2 regions of the Pseudomonas sp. MPDS genome follow, and region 1 is predicted to be linked to the other one. Evidence: predicted binding sites of a transcription regulator. Region 1 holds the regulator's gene; the other holds the start of a gene.
The links. Region 1 encodes sigma-54, which starts transcription at its own class of promoters, with help from an activator protein. Its sites were predicted from a motif close to ANTGGCATNNANNTTGCTNT; they were not measured.

Region 1 (7,590 bases):
GGGCCTGACGGATCAGGGAGCGCAGTTGCTGACGGTCAGCCTCCGGGTAGTCGATGACGAATTTTTCCAGTACGCCGTCATCGCCTGCGATCAGGCGATCGCGCCAGCGCTCCAGGTTATGGAAGCGTTCGTTGTACTGCCGGGTAGAGGCATCGAGTTGATCGAGCAGAACCAGGATGGCGTCAGTGTCCTGGTCGCGCATCAGTTTGCCGATGAATTGCAGGTGCCGTTTACGCGCGATATTCGCGGTGTGCTTGGGCGCATCGGCCAGGGCCCGGCGCAAGGCGTCGGTCAGAGGCAGTTTGGCCAGCAAGTCAGGCTTGAGTGTTGTCAGGCGCTCGCCGAGGTCAACCAGAGCATGCAGCTCGCGTTTGACCTGGGATTTGCTTTTTTCACCCTCGTAGAGGGAGTCGTCGTAAGAATCAACCATGGTGGCAGTCCGCAAAGAAACGCCGCCATGATAACCAGTCGGGGGCCGCTTGTCCGGCCCGGTCGCTCGAAGGCCTCAGGTTTGTACGCAAAGTCGCGAAGGCACTATTCGTACAAACCCTGACCGAAAGCAGAATTTGAGTGGAGATACACCATGAGTGCAGTTCAGAGCGTCGGCCCGCAAGCATTGCCGGCACTGCAGGAACAAGTCGAGCAGATCCTTGCCGAAGCCAAGCGACAGGGCGCCAGCGCGTGTGAGGTGGCGGTCTCTCTGGAACAAGGTTTGTCGACATCGGTACGCCAGCGCGAGGTGGAGACCGTCGAATTCAATCGCGACCAGGGGTTTGGCATCACGTTGTACGCCGGCCAGCGCAAGGGCTCGGCCAGCACGTCGGCCAGTGGTCCTGACGCCATTCGTGAAACCGTTGCCGCTGCGCTGGCGATCGCCCAGCACACCTCCGAGGACGAAGCTTCGGGCCTGGCCGATGCTGCGCTGATGTGCAAGGAACTGCGAGACTTCGACCTGTTCCACGCCTGGGACATCACCCCGGAACAAGCCATCGAGCAGGCGTTGCGCTGTGAAGCGGCGGCTTTCGACGCCGACCCGCGAATCAAAAACGCCGACGGCACGACCCTCAATACCCATCAGGGCTGCCGTGTATACGGTAACAGCCACGGTTTTATCGGTGGTTATGCGTCGACCCGGCACAGCCTCAGTTGCGTCATGATCGCCGAAGCCAACGGCCAGATGCAGCGCGACTACTGGTATGACGTGAACCGCCAGGGCAATCGTCTGGCAGATCCGGTGAGTATTGGCCGCAAAGCCGCGCAGCGGGCGGCCAGCCGCTTGGGTGCGCGGCCGGTGCCGACCTGTGAAGTGCCGGTGCTGTTTGCCGCCGAACTGGCCGGCGGGTTGTTTGGCAGCTTTTTGTCGGCGGTCTCCGGCGGCAATTTGTATCGCAAATCATCGTTTCTCGAAGGGGCACTCGGCCAGAAACTGTTCCCGGAGTGGATGACCATCGATGAGCGTCCGCACCTGATGCAGGCCATGGGCAGCTCGGCCTTCGACGGCGATGGCCTGGCCACCTACGCCAAGCCATTCGTGGAGAATGGCGAACTGGTGTCCTATATTCTCGGCACCTATTCCGGTCGCAAGCTTGGCATGCCCAGCACCGCCAATGCCGGTGGCGTGCATAACCTGTTCGTGACCCATGGCGAAGAGGACCAGGCAGCCTTGCTGCGTCGCATGGGCCGTGGCCTGCTGGTGACGGAACTGATGGGGCATGGCCTGAACATGGTCACCGGGGACTATTCTCGCGGCGCGGCGGGGTTCTGGGTCGAGAACGGCGAGATTCAGTTTGCCGTCCAGGAAGTCACCATCGCCGGTAACATGCGCGATATGTTCAAGCAGATCCTGGCGGTGGGTAACGACCTGGAACTGCGCAGCAACATCCGCACCGGCTCGGTGTTGATCGAGCGAATGACGGTAGCGGGTAGCTGACCTTCAGCGCAGTAAAAAAGGCGCGTCATCCAAGTGGATGACGCGCCTTTTTATATTTAGAGGAACCTTGTGGCGAGGGGATTTATCCCCGTTGGGGTGCGAAGCGCCCCATTCAAACTGCCTGACTCATCGCCGTGTCAGGTTTTGGGGCTGCTTCGCACCCCAGCCGGGATAAATCCCCTCGCCACAATGAATCTGCTTCAGAGCTTAAGGCTATTCGCCTTCATCGAAGTAGTTGTTGATCAGCCCCACCAACGCATCCAGCGCCTCCTGCTCCTGTTCACCTTCGGTTCGCAGATGGATTTTGGTGCCTTGGCCGGCTGCCAGCATCATCATGGCCATGATGCTTTTGCCATTGATCATTTTCTCGGGGTCACGGCCCACGAGTATCTCGCAAGGAAACTGACCTGCCACACCGACGAACTTGGCTGACGCGCGGGCATGCAAGCCCAGCTTGTTGATGATTTCAATTTCCAGAGCGGGCATCGCGATGTGAATCCTTTAGCTGAGGTCGCGGTGGCGAACCTGGACGTTCTTCAGGGACTGTTGCAGGAGCTGACCCAATCGTTCGGTCAGGTAGACGGAGCGGTGATGGCCACCGGTACAGCCAATGGCAATCGTGACGTAGGCGCGGTTGCTCGCGGCAAAGCGCGGCAGCCATTTGAGCAGGTAGCTGGAGATGTCCTGGTACATTTCCTCGACATCCGGCTGGGCGGCCAGGTAGTCGATCACCGGCTGGTCGAGCCCCGATTGTTCGCGCAGCTCCGGTTTCCAATAAGGATTGGGCAGGCAGCGCACATCGAACACCAGGTCGGCGTCTACCGGCATTCCGCGCTTGAAACCGAACGACTCCACCAGAAATGCCGTGCCTGGCTCCGGCTGGTTCAGCAGACGCAACTTGATGGTGTCGCGCAGTTGATACAGGTTCAGGTGGGTGGTATTGACCTTCAGGTCCGCCAGGTCGGCGATCGGCCCCAGCAGCTGACTCTCGTCATGAATGGCTTCGGCCAGGGAGCGGCTTGCGTTGCTCAGGGGATGACGCCGACGGGTTTCGGAGAAACGCTTGAGCAGCGTCTCCTCATCGGCATCCAGATACAGCACATCGCACTGGATGTGCCGATTGCGCACTTCCGCGAGCAGCTCCGGGAACCGCGACAGGTGGCTCGGCAGATTACGTGCATCGATGGAGACCGCCACCAGCGGTTGCGCCAGTTCGGTGTGGATCAGGGCGCGCTCGGCCAGTTCCGGCAGCAGGCCGGCCGGCAGGTTGTCGATGCAGTAGTAGCCGCTGTCCTCAAGCACGTTAAGCGCCGTGCTTTTACCGGAGCCGGAGCGTCCGCTGACAATGATCATGCGCATGTTTAATGACCGTTCTGCTCGTCCAGGACAACCTGATACAAGGCTTCGTTGCTCGGCGCGCTGCGCAATTTCTCGCGCACTTCCTTGCGGTCCAGCATGCTGGCGATCTGGCGCAGCAGCTCAAGGTGCGCATCGGTCGCCGCTTCCGGTACCAGCAGTACAAACAGCAGGTCGACCGGTGCGCCGTCGATGGCGTCGAAATCTATGGGGGCTTCAAGGTGCAGCAGCGCACTGATCGGCGCTGTACAGGCCTTGAGGCGGCAATGGGGAATGGCGATACCGTTGCCAAAGCCGGTGGAGCCCAGTTTTTCACGGGCAAACAGGGCCTCGAAGACATCCTGCATTTCCAGATCCGGTACCTCTCGGTGGATCAGGTTGGCAATTTGTTCGAGGGCTTTCTTTTTACTGCCACCCGGCACGTTCACCTGGGAACGGCCGGGGGTCAGGATGGATTCTAGTCGGATCATGGATTAGGGGGGTTAACGACCGGTCGCGCCCTGGAGGAGGCTCTGGGTCTTTTCCTTATGCTTTTTGAGTTGGCGATCCAGCTTGTCGGTCAGCAGGTCAATCGCGGCATACATGTCTTCATGCGCAGCATTGGCAACCACCTCTCCGCCGGGGATATGCAACGTGGCTTCGATTTTCTGCAGCAGCTTCTCGACGTTCATCGTGACTTGCACGTTGGTGATCTTGTCGAAATGCCTCTCCAATCGTTCGAGTTTTTCGCCGATGTATTCGCGAAGAGGTTCGGTCACTTCCAGTTGGTGTCCACTGATGTTGACTTGCATACAGCTTCTCCTTCGTTGCCAGTGCATAAAGCGGCAGGCAGAAATGCCTGCCACTGGAACGCTGTGGCGTGGCCTGTTACATCAACCGCTTGCGTTCGCTCGAAGGTGCGATCCCGAGGGATTCACGGTATTTGGCGACGGTACGGCGGGCCACCTGAATGCCTTGTGCCTCCAGTAAACCAGCGATCTTGCTGTCACTCAACGGCTTTTTCTGATTTTCCGCGGCCACCAGTTTTTTGATGATCGCGCGGATGGCTGTGGACGAGCATTCACCGCCTTCGGAGGTGCTGACGTGGCTGGAGAAAAAGTATTTCAGTTCATATATGCCCCGGGGGGTATGCATGAATTTCTGGGTGGTCACCCGCGAAATCGTCGACTCGTGCATGCCCACTGCCTCGGCAATGTCGTGCAGGACCAACGGCTTCATGGCTTCGTCGCCGTACTCCAGGAAGCCGCGCTGATGCTCGACGATCTGGGTGGCTACTTTCATCAGGGTTTCGTTGCGGCTTTGCAGGCTCTTGATGAACCAGCGCGCTTCCTGCAACTGGTTGCGCATGAAGGTGTTGTCGGCGCTGGTGTCCGCGCGCTTTACGAAACCGGCGTACTGGGCGTTGACCCGCAGCTTGGGCACCGATTCCTGGTTCAGTTCCACCAGCCAGCGGTCGTTGTGCTTGCGCACGATCACATCGGGAACCACGTATTCGGGTTCGGTGGACTCGATCTGTGAACCTGGGCGCGGGTTGAGGCTCTGGACCAGCTCGATCACCTGGCGCAGTTCATCTTCCTTGAGCTTCATGCGACGCATCAACTGGCTGTAGTCGCGACCGCCCAGCAAGTCGATGTAATCGGTGACCAGTCGCTTGGCTTCGGCCAGCCAAGGCGTCTTGGCGGGTAACTGACGCAGTTGCAACAGCAGACACTCGCCCAGGTTGCGAGCACCGATGCCGGCGGGTTCGAACTGCTGGATGCGGTGCAGGACAGCTTCGATTTCGTCCAGCTCAATGTCCAGCTCGGGGTCAAAGGCCTCGAGGATTTCTTCAAGCGTCTCGTCCAGGTAGCCCTGATTGTTGATGCAGTCGATCAGGGTCACGGCAATCAGACGATCGGTATCGGACATCGGCGCCAGGTTCAGTTGCCACAGCAAGTGGCTCTGCAGGCTTTCGCCGGTGGAGGTGCGGGTAGTGAAGTCCCACTCGTCGTCATCGCTGCTGGGCAGGCTGCTGGCGCTGGTCTGGTAGACGTCTTCCCAGGCAGTATCCACGGGCAGATCGTTGGGGATGCGTTCATTCCATTCGCCATCCTCAAGGTTATCCACCGTCGGGGCGGTTTCCTGATAGGACGGTTCCGGGATTTCGGTGTTGGTCTTTTGCTCGACGTTATCGGCCAGCGGATCGGTGTTGTCGAAGTCGTCGCCTTCTTCCTGGCGTTCGAGCATCGGATTGGACTCCAGGGCCTCCTGGATTTCCTGTTGCAGGTCCAGGGTCGACAATTGGAGCAGGCGGATGGCCTGTTGCAGCTGCGGTGTCATCGTCAGCTGCTGGCCCATTCTCAAGACTAGCGATGGTTTCATGGCTGGGGCTTAACACCTTATTCGCCGGCGCACATGCGCCATCCACTACAGGGCGCCGAAGCGCCAAACTTAAGCAAATTATATGCCTGAAACTGAAGTGTTTGCCTAGGGCGTCACGTAATAAAATTAGCGACGCCGAGGTGATTGACCAGACACTTTTCGCTTACAGGCGGAACTCATGGCCCAAATACACTTCCTTGACCAGTTCATTGGCCAGGATGGTCGCGGAGTCGCCTTCGGCAATCAACTGGCCATCATTGACGATATAGGCGGTTTCACAGATATCCAGCGTCTCGCGAACGTTGTGGTCGGTGATCAATACGCCGATGCCCTTGGCCTTGAGATGGTGGATGATCTGCTTGATGTCGCCGACCGAAATCGGGTCCACGCCAGCGAATGGTTCGTCCAGCAGGATGAATTTCGGTGCGGTGGCCAGGGCGCGAGCGATTTCCACGCGGCGCCGTTCGCCACCGGACAGGCTCATGCCCAGGTTGTCGCGGATGTGGCTGATGTGGAATTCCTGCAGCAGGCTTTCCAGTTCCTGGCGGCGACCGGCTTTGTCGAGTTCCTTGCGGGTCTCGAGGATCGCCATGATGTTGTCGGCAACCGACAGTTTGCGGAAGATCGACGCTTCTTGCGGCAGATAGCCGATACCGGCCTTCGCCCGGCCATGCATCGGCTGGTGGCTGACGTCCAGGTCGTCGATCAGGACGCGGCCTTGATCGGCCTGAACCAGGCCGACGATCATGTAGAAGCAGGTGGTCTTGCCCGCGCCGTTGGGGCCGAGCAGGCCGACGATCTGGCCGCTGTCGATGGACAGGCTGACATCACGCACGACTTGGCGGCTCTTGTAGCTCTTGGCCAGGTGCTGAGCTTTCAGAGTTGCCATTACTGGGCCTTCTGCTCGTCGGTTTTCTTTTTCGGCTGGATGACCATGTCGATCCGTGGACGCTGCTCGGTGACCTTGCTGCCAGTGGCGCGACCGGCGCTGGCCAGCTTTTTGTTCGTGTCGTAGACGATTTTCTCGCCCTGGGTGGTGTTGCCGTCCTTGTCGATGACCTTGGCGCGATCGATCAGCACCACGCGGTCTTTGGCGGCGTGGTACTGAATGGTTACCCCGTAGCCTTGAACCGGCTTGGTGTCGCCCGCGGTTTGCATCTGCTCGAAGTAGGCCAGGTTGCCCACCGAGGTGACGACGTCGATGTCGCCGGACTGGGTGCGGGTGATGGTCACGGTGTTGCCGGTGACCTTCATCGAACCCTGGGTGATGATCACGTCACCTTTATAGGTGGCTACACCGTTCTTGTCGTCCAGTTGGGCGTCGTCGGCCTGGATGCGGATAGGCTGGTCGCGGTCGGTGGGGAGGGCCCAGGCGCTCGCGCTTCCCAGTGCTGCGCCCAGACTGAGCAAAATAGGGAGGGTTTTAGCGAGCTTCATACTGTCCTCTTACGTTCGATAGCAGGTGTATCCTGCTTTCCTTCAAATACGCTTTCATTCCCGTGCCGGTCGACACACCACCGGCGCCGTCGATTCTAACGGGTTGCTCGGTCTGCGCATATTCTCGCTGCGGGAAGACTGTCATACGACTGCTGGTAATGATGGTCGTACGGTTCTTCTCATCGGTCCGGGCGATGCGTACCGAATCAATCAGTTCCACTTCGGTGCCGTCGGGATTGACCTCGGCGCGTTCGCTCTGCACGTGCCACGGAAACTCGGTGCCCCTGAACATATTCAGGTCTGGCTTGGTGACCAGTGTGATTTCGCTGGCCTTGACGTGGTCGACTTTGTCGGACGTCATTTCATACTGCACTTTGCCATCGGGCAGGTATTGCAGGGTATGCGTGTTGGTCGCATACCAGTCGATATCATTTTCCTGGACCTTGACCGCAGGGCGGTCGAGGAAGCGTTCCGGGCTGATGTTCCAATAGCCGACCGCCGCGAAA
Region 2 (7,590 bases), 630 kb from region 1:
AAACATGCCGCCAACCGGCCGAGGCCGCCGTTGCCCAACGCCGCATCGGGTTCGAGCAGGCGAATGCGCTCCAGATCCACGCCCAGTTCGGTCAAGGCTTCGCGCGCAGTGTCCAGCAGGCCGAGGTTGCTCAGGCTGTCATAGAGCAAGCGGCCGATGAGAAATTCCAGGGAGAGGTAATAAACGCGCTTCTGGCCCTTGCGGTAAATCTGCCGCGTGTGGTCCATCCAGTGCTCGACCATATGGTCGCGGGCGGCCAGGGCAATGGCTTCGAACCAGTCGTGATCAAACGCATGATCCGGGTCCTTGCCGACGGCGTAAGTGAGTTTGGTCAACACGGCATCGCGAAATGCAGCCACTTCGGCTTCGCGAACAAGTGGTTCTTGAGTCATTGATGAGACCTCGAACGAGCATGAAATTGTCTGAGCCTAGACGGTCTGACAGGCACTACAGGCGCAGGTTCGTTGGTTTTTCCATGGCGACGGAGAATCGCCGCCAGGGAATTGCCGTATGGGCGAATGAATGCAGGGGCCGTGCCGGTCCTGGGAGAGTTTTACCGGGCTCGAAAAAAAACCGGCAGATGGTCGTTCAAAATTTCACCAGTCCCGGTATGATCGCGCGCCCTGATGCATGCTGGTAAACCTTGATGATGAAGCCCAACCTGATCGCCGCCGCGGAGATCGACCGAATCGATACCTGGGCCAAGTACTCCGCGCCAATGTGCGGTTCCTGCGTGTCGAGCTGCTGCACACTGCCGGTGGAGGTCAAGATCAAGGACCTGATCCGAATCGGTATCGTCGATGAATTCGAACTGGGGGACCCGCCGAAAAACATCGCCAAGCGCCTGCAAAAGGAAGGGATCGTCGAGCGCTATAACCAGAAATCCGAAATCTTCACGCTCCAGCGCATGAGCAACAATGATTGCCTTTATCTGGATCGCAAGAGCCGGTTGTGCACCATTTATGAGAAACGCCCGGATACCTGCCGCAACCATCCGCGGGTCGGGCCGCGCCCGGGGTACTGCGCCTACAAGCCCAAGGAAGTGGAGCGCGAGCGTAATCCGCGGACGTTGGACAAGTTTTGATCTACAGATGGTTCAGCGGTGCCTGAACCACTGTCATCGCGAGCAGGCTCGCTCCCACACTGGATTGATGCCGGACACAACATCTGTATCCGCTGAAAATCCACTGTGGGAGCGAGCCTGCTCGCGATAGGGCCCTAAGAAGCGACGCACAAATTCCGGGCATAAAAAATCTATGGTCACCCCCATTTTTGCAATACTGATTAATGGGTGAAGTGGTTGGCTTGCTTAAATCTATCCGGCGTCGATCCAGGGCATGCCCCGCGCCACGATGAGAGTCGCGCCTGACGATCCTGAAAAATGCCGCGGCTTCTGAAGCCGATTTTTATGTCAGGTTCTTCGTCAGGCCGGTGGGCCGTTCACGTCATCCGTTGTTCAGCTATCGCAAAACCTGAAGGGTGATTCGTGGTACTGCAACAACCGCAGGGTCAGGCGTTCAGCGCGTCTGGCCCTGCTTCATATTGCGTATGGTGAGCCGCTAGCGCCCACGCGATCCGCGCCAGCTTGTTAGCCAGGGCGCAGGCCACCACGTTCGAGTGTCGTCGCCCAAGCAATGAGCGCACCCAGTCGGCCAGAGCCCCTTTCTGGTGTTCTAGCCTCTGCATATAGACCCGAGCACATTGAACCAGCAACTGCCTGAGGTGCTTGTCGCCGCGCTTGCTGATACCCAGCAAATTAGCCCTGCCGCCGGTGCTGTACTGCCTGGGTACCAAGCCCACGGAGGCGGCGAAGTCACGGCTGCATCGGTACTGCCTGCCGTCCCCCATCTCTACAGCCAGCAGGCTGGCGGTGATCGGCCCGACACACGGCAAGCTCAGCAAGCGGCTGCCGAGATCATCGTCGGCCAGTTGGCTTGCCAGCTCTTTATCCAGCGCCTTGATCTGTTCATCCAGATAACAGAAATGCTCATGCAAGCGCTGTAACAGCACTGTCAACCGAACGGGCAACTCATGCTCAGCCAAAATACTCGCCAACCGCTTCATGATCGCCAGGCCCTTGGGCAGGCTGATGCCGAACTCCAGTAGGAAACCATGCATTTGATTGGCGGTTTTGGTGCGATCGCGTACCAGCGACTCGCGCAGGCGATGCAGAACGGAAAGCGTCTGCTGTGCCTCGGTTTTAGGCGAAACGAAGCGCATCGATGGACGCGAAGCCGCCTCGCAAATGGCTTCGGCATCCACGAAGTCATTTTTGTTGCCTTTGACGAAGGGGCGGACGAATTGCGGGGAAATCAGTTTGGCTTCATGCCCCATGGCCATCAGCTGGCGAGCGACGAAATGCGCCCCGGCACAAGCTTCCATCACCACGGTACAGGCCGGCAGATTGCCGAAGAGCGTCATCATCTGTTGACGCGAGAACTTCTTGCGAAACACCTCTCGGCCCAATTTGTCTTGGCCGTGCAGGTGGAAACTGTGTTTACCGAGATCGATCCCGATCAGCGCTGACTCGCTCATAATGATGGCCTCCGAAAACAAAACACCCTGCGAAAGCGTAGCCCTCGCAGGGTGTGGGGGTGACCATCTCATTAACGCCCCTGATCTCACAATCAGGGGCGTTTTTTTCAGCCATTAACTAAGTCGAAACTCAGTTACCGCTTTTCTTGGCAGCGCGGGTACGCTCGCTTTCGCCAAGGATCTTCTTACGCAGGCGAATCGACTTAGGCGTCACTTCGCACAGTTCGTCTTCCTGCACGAACTCCAGCGCTTGCTCCAGGGTGAACTTGACCGGCGGAACCAATGCGATGGTTTCGTCTTTGCCCGAAGCACGCATGTTGTCGAGCTTCTTGCCTTTGGTCGGGTTCACGCCCAGGTCGTTGTCACGGCTGTTGAGGCCGACGATTTGACCTTCGTAGATGTCCTGGCCGTGCTCGACGAACAGCTTGCCGCGCGCTTGCAGGGTTTCCAGCGAGTAGGTCAGTGCCTTGCCGGTCGCAACCGATACCAGAACACCGTTCTGACGGCCGGACATGTCGCCGGACTTCATCACGTCATAACGATCGAAGATCGAAGTCAGGATGCCGCCACCGGAGGTCAGGGTCAGGAACTCGTTACGGAAACCGATCAGGCCACGGGCCGGGATGTTGTACTCAAGGCGCACACGGCCCTTGCCATCCGGAACCATGTTGGTCAGGTCGCCTTTGCGCAGGCCCATTTGTTCCATGATCGCGCCCTGGGATTCTTCCGGTAGGTCGATGGTCACGTTTTCGTACGGTTCGTGCTTGACGCCATCAACCATACGGATGATCACTTCAGGACGACCTACGCCCATTTCGAAGCCTTCGCGACGCATGGTTTCGATCAGAACCGAGAGGTGCAGCTCACCACGGCCGGAAACCTTGAACTTGTCGGCCGAGTCGCCTTCTTCAACGCGCAGTGCCACGTTGTAGAGCAGCTCCTTGTCCAGACGCTCCTTGATGTTACGGCTGGTCACGAACTTGCCTTCTTTACCGCAGAATGGCGAGTCGTTGACCTGGAAGGTCATGGAAACGGTTGGCTCATCGACGGTCAACGGCTTCATCGCTTCGACGTTCAGTGGGTCGCACAGAGTGTCGGAGATGAACAGTTGCTCGAAGCCGCTGATGCAGACGATGTCGCCGGCAGCTGCTTCTTCAACGTCGATACGGTGCAGGCCGTGGTGACCCATCAGCTTGAGAATACGACCGTTGCGCTTCTTGCCGTCGGCGTCGATAGCCACGACCGGCGTGTTCGGCTTGATGCGACCACGGGCGATACGGCCAACACCGATAACACCCAGGAAGCTGTTGTAGTCCAGGGCCGAGATTTGCATCTGGAACGGACCGTCACGGTCGACTTTCGGCGCAGGTACGTCGTCGACGATCGACTGGTACAGCGGGGTCATGTCTTCGGCCATGTTGGTGTGGTCCAGACCGGCAATACCGTTCAGGGCCGAGGCGTAGACGACTTTGAAGTCCAGCTGTTCTTCGGTGGCGCCCAGGTTGTCGAACAGGTCGAAAATCTGGTCCAGAACCCAGTCCGGACGCGCGCCTGGACGGTCAACCTTGTTGATGACCACGATCGGACGCAGGCCGGCTTCGAAAGCCTTCTTGGTCACGAAACGGGTTTGCGGCATAGGGCCGTCCTGGGCATCGACCAGCAGCAGCACGGAGTCGACCATCGACATTACGCGCTCTACTTCACCACCGAAGTCGGCGTGGCCCGGGGTGTCCACGATGTTGATGTGGTAGCCATTCCAGTTGATGGCGGTGTTTTTCGCCAGGATGGTAATACCGCGCTCTTTTTCCTGGTCGTTGGAGTCCATCACGCGCTCGTCGTTGAGCTCGTTGCGCTCCAGAGTGCCGGATTGACGCAAGAGTTTGTCTACCAGGGTGGTCTTACCATGGTCAACGTGAGCAATGATGGCGATGTTGCGTAGATTTTCGATCACTTGTGTATCTCGATCAGAGGATTCGGTGTGCTGACAGGTCGTGGCAGCGATTTACGTTGAGTCCGACAAAGCCGTTACAGCCTGTCGGCGGCGTCGGGGGGCCGGTGACGCAGGCCACAGGCAAACAGCCCCGGGCACTTAGCTCGGTCGATAAACGCGCACATTGGCATGCCCCTCACTGAGCAAATGGTGGGCATGCAGGCGACTCATCACGCCTTTGTCGCAATACAACAGGTACTGGCGAGTAGGGTCCAGTTCCTTGAAACGCGCGTTCACTGCATAGAACGGCATCGTTTGTACCTCGATACCGGCGATACTCAGCGGGTCGTCTTCAGCGTCGTCCGGGTGACGGATGTCGATGATGATCTGACCGGCCAGCGCTTCGCCGACTTCTTCAATCTGTATGTCCTGGCCCAATTCATCGATCACCCGATCGATTGGCACCAGCCTGGCGTTTTCGAGCGCACGCTCGAGCACCGCCATGTCGAATTCTTTCTCTTCATGCTCCACACGCCCGCGCTTGGCCGCAGTCTTCGGATTGACCGAGATGACCCCGCAGTATTCCGGCATGTGCCGGGCAAAATCGGCGGTGCCGATCTCGTTGGCCGTGTCGATGATGTCCTGCTTGTGGCTGGCGATCAGCGGGCGCAGCACCAGCTTTTCGGTCACGCAGTCGATCACTGACAGGTTCGGCAGCGTCTGGCTCGACACCTGGGAGATAGCCTCGCCGGTGACCAGCGCATCGATGTGCAGCCGATCGGCGATGCTGGATGCGGCACGCAACATCATACGCTTCAAAATGACGCCCATATGACTGTTATCGACTTTGCCGAGAATCTCGCCCAGGACTTCCTCGAACGGTACGCTCACAAATAACACGCGTTGGGAGCTGCCATACTTCTTCCAGATGAAGTGCGCCACTTCCATTACGCCCAGTTCATGGGCGCGCCCGCCAAGATTGAAGAAGCAGAAATGGCTCATCAGCCCGCGCCGCATGATCTGGTAGGCCGCGACCGTGGAATCGAAGCCGCCGGACATCAGCACCAGGGTCTGTTCCAGCGAACCCAGCGGATACCCGCCAATGCTGTCGTGCTGACTGTGGATCACGAACAACCGCTGGTCGCGAATTTCGATGCGCACTTCAATTTGCGGGTCTTTCAATGAAATTCCGGCGGCGCCACACTGCTTGCGCAACTGGCTGCCGACGTATCTCTCCACGTCCATCGAGCTGAACGGGTGTTTGCCGGCGCGCTTGCAGCGCACCGAGAAAATCTTGCCGGCCAGGGCATCACCATAATGCAGCTTGCACTTGGCGAGGATGTCGTCGAAATCCCCCAGCGGGTATTCGTCGACCTGCAGGAAATGCGCGATGCCCGGCATGCAGCTCAGGCGCTCGGTCATTTCCTTGAGAATCTTGGGTTCGCTGACGCGGGTTTCCAGCTCGAGGTTGTCCCACACGCCGTTCACCACCACAGCCGGGTCCAGATCGCGGAGCACGGCACGGATGTTCTTGGCCAACTGGCGGATGAAACGCATCCGTACCGGGCGGCTCTTGATGGTGATCTCGGGGAAGACTTTTACGATTAGTTTCATGAAAACAGCGCGCGAACGGCCAGCCGAAAAAGGGGGGCGCGGATTATAGCGGAAATTGCTCAAGGTTTAACCAGTTAATGTGCACTCGGTTTTCAGCGCACCAAAACAGGTCATCTCTCGCAAGTTACGCCACATTGCAGTGCGCAATTGTTCGACAATCCGCGAATACAGGCTATAAAAGCGTGGATTTGGTGCAAAAAACCCATGCTGGGGCACTGGCATGCAAATTGCTCCCTTGTGAGGCAGGTTGCCTTGGCAGAGTATTCGCGCCGGCATCACCCATATCTAAGGGCACACCATTACCCGCCCGAAGCCACCCGGAGGACATATGTCGAAGTCGGTTCAACTCATCAAAGATCATGACGTCAAGTGGATTGATCTGCGCTTCACTGACACCAAAGGCACTCAACATCACGTGACCATGCCGGCCCGTGATGCGCTGGACGACGAATTCTTTGAAATCGGAAAGATGTTCGACGGTTCCTCCATCTCTGGCTGGAAAGGCATCGAAGCCTCCGACATGATCCTGATGCCGGACGACGAAACTGCCGTCCTGGACCCGTTCACCGAAGAGCCGACCCTGATCCTGGTCTGCGACATCATCGAACCTTCGACCATGCAAGGCTATGACCGCGACCCACGCGCCATCGCCCACCGTGCCGAGGAATACCTGAAGTCCACCGGTATCGGCGACACCGCTTTCTTCGGCCCTGAGCCTGAGTTCTTCATCTTCGACTCGGTCAAGTTCAAGTCCGACATCTCCGGTTCCATGTTCAAGATCTTCTCCGAACAAGGTTCGTGGATGTCCGATCAGGACGTGGAAGGCGGTAACAAAGGCCACCGTCCTGGTATCAAGGGCGGCTACTTCCCAGTTCCACCGTTCGACTTCGACCACGAGATCCGTACCTCCATGTGCAACGCACTGGAAGAGATGGGCCAGACCGTCGAAGTTCACCACCACGAAGTGGCGACTGCCGGCCAGAACGAAATCGGCGTGAAATTCAACACGCTGGTCAAGAAGGCTGACGAAGTCCAGACCCTGAAGTACTGCGTACACAACGTTGCTGATGCATACGGCCGCACCGCGACCTTCATGCCGAAGCCTCTGTACGGCGACAACGGTTCGGGCATGCACGTGCACATGTCGATCTCCAAAGACGGCAAGAACACCTTCGCCGGCGAAGGTTATGCCGGCCTGTCGGACACTGCCCTGTACTTCATCGGCGGTATCATCAAGCACGGTAAGGCCCTGAACGGCTTCACCAACCCGTCGACCAACTCCTACAAGCGTCTGGTACCAGGCTTCGAAGCACCGGTCATGCTGGCCTACTCGGCTCGTAACCGTTCCGCCTCGATCCGTATTCCTTACGTCAACAGCCCTAAGGCTCGCCGTATCGAAGCTCGCTTCCCGGATCCGGCTGCCAACCCGTACCTGGCCTTCGCTGCACTGATGATGGCCGGTCTGGACGGTATCCAGAACAAGATCCACCCTGGCGATGCCGCCGACAAAA

Region 2: the regulator sigma-54 is predicted to act here: its motif matches at 6,294-6,313, upstream of glnA (type I glutamate--ammonia ligase).

The regions. Positions count from the first base shown of each region.
Region 1 is NZ_CP054128.1:1,292,873-1,300,462, forward strand. It holds gene yjgA (ribosome biogenesis factor YjgA) at 1-430, opposite strand, end outside; gene pmbA (metalloprotease PmbA) at 584-1,930, shown strand; gene HQ912_RS05575 (HPr family phosphocarrier protein) at 2,144-2,416, opposite strand; gene rapZ (RNase adapter RapZ) at 2,432-3,289, opposite strand; gene ptsN (PTS IIA-like nitrogen regulatory protein PtsN) at 3,292-3,756, opposite strand; gene hpf (ribosome hibernation-promoting factor, HPF/YfiA family) at 3,769-4,077, opposite strand; gene HQ912_RS05595 (RNA polymerase factor sigma-54) at 4,154-5,647, opposite strand; gene lptB (LPS export ABC transporter ATP-binding protein) at 5,811-6,536, opposite strand; gene lptA (lipopolysaccharide transport periplasmic protein LptA) at 6,536-7,084, opposite strand; gene lptC (LPS export ABC transporter periplasmic protein LptC) at 7,071-7,590, opposite strand, start outside.
Region 2 is NZ_CP054128.1:667,142-674,731, reverse strand. It holds gene HQ912_RS02905 (glycogen/starch/alpha-glucan phosphorylase) at 1-392, opposite strand, end outside; gene HQ912_RS02900 (YkgJ family cysteine cluster protein) at 647-1,084, shown strand; gene HQ912_RS02895 (IS110 family transposase) at 1,510-2,535, opposite strand; gene typA (translational GTPase TypA) at 2,666-4,486, opposite strand; gene thiI (tRNA uracil 4-sulfurtransferase ThiI) at 4,625-6,079, opposite strand; gene glnA (type I glutamate--ammonia ligase) at 6,408-7,590, shown strand, end outside.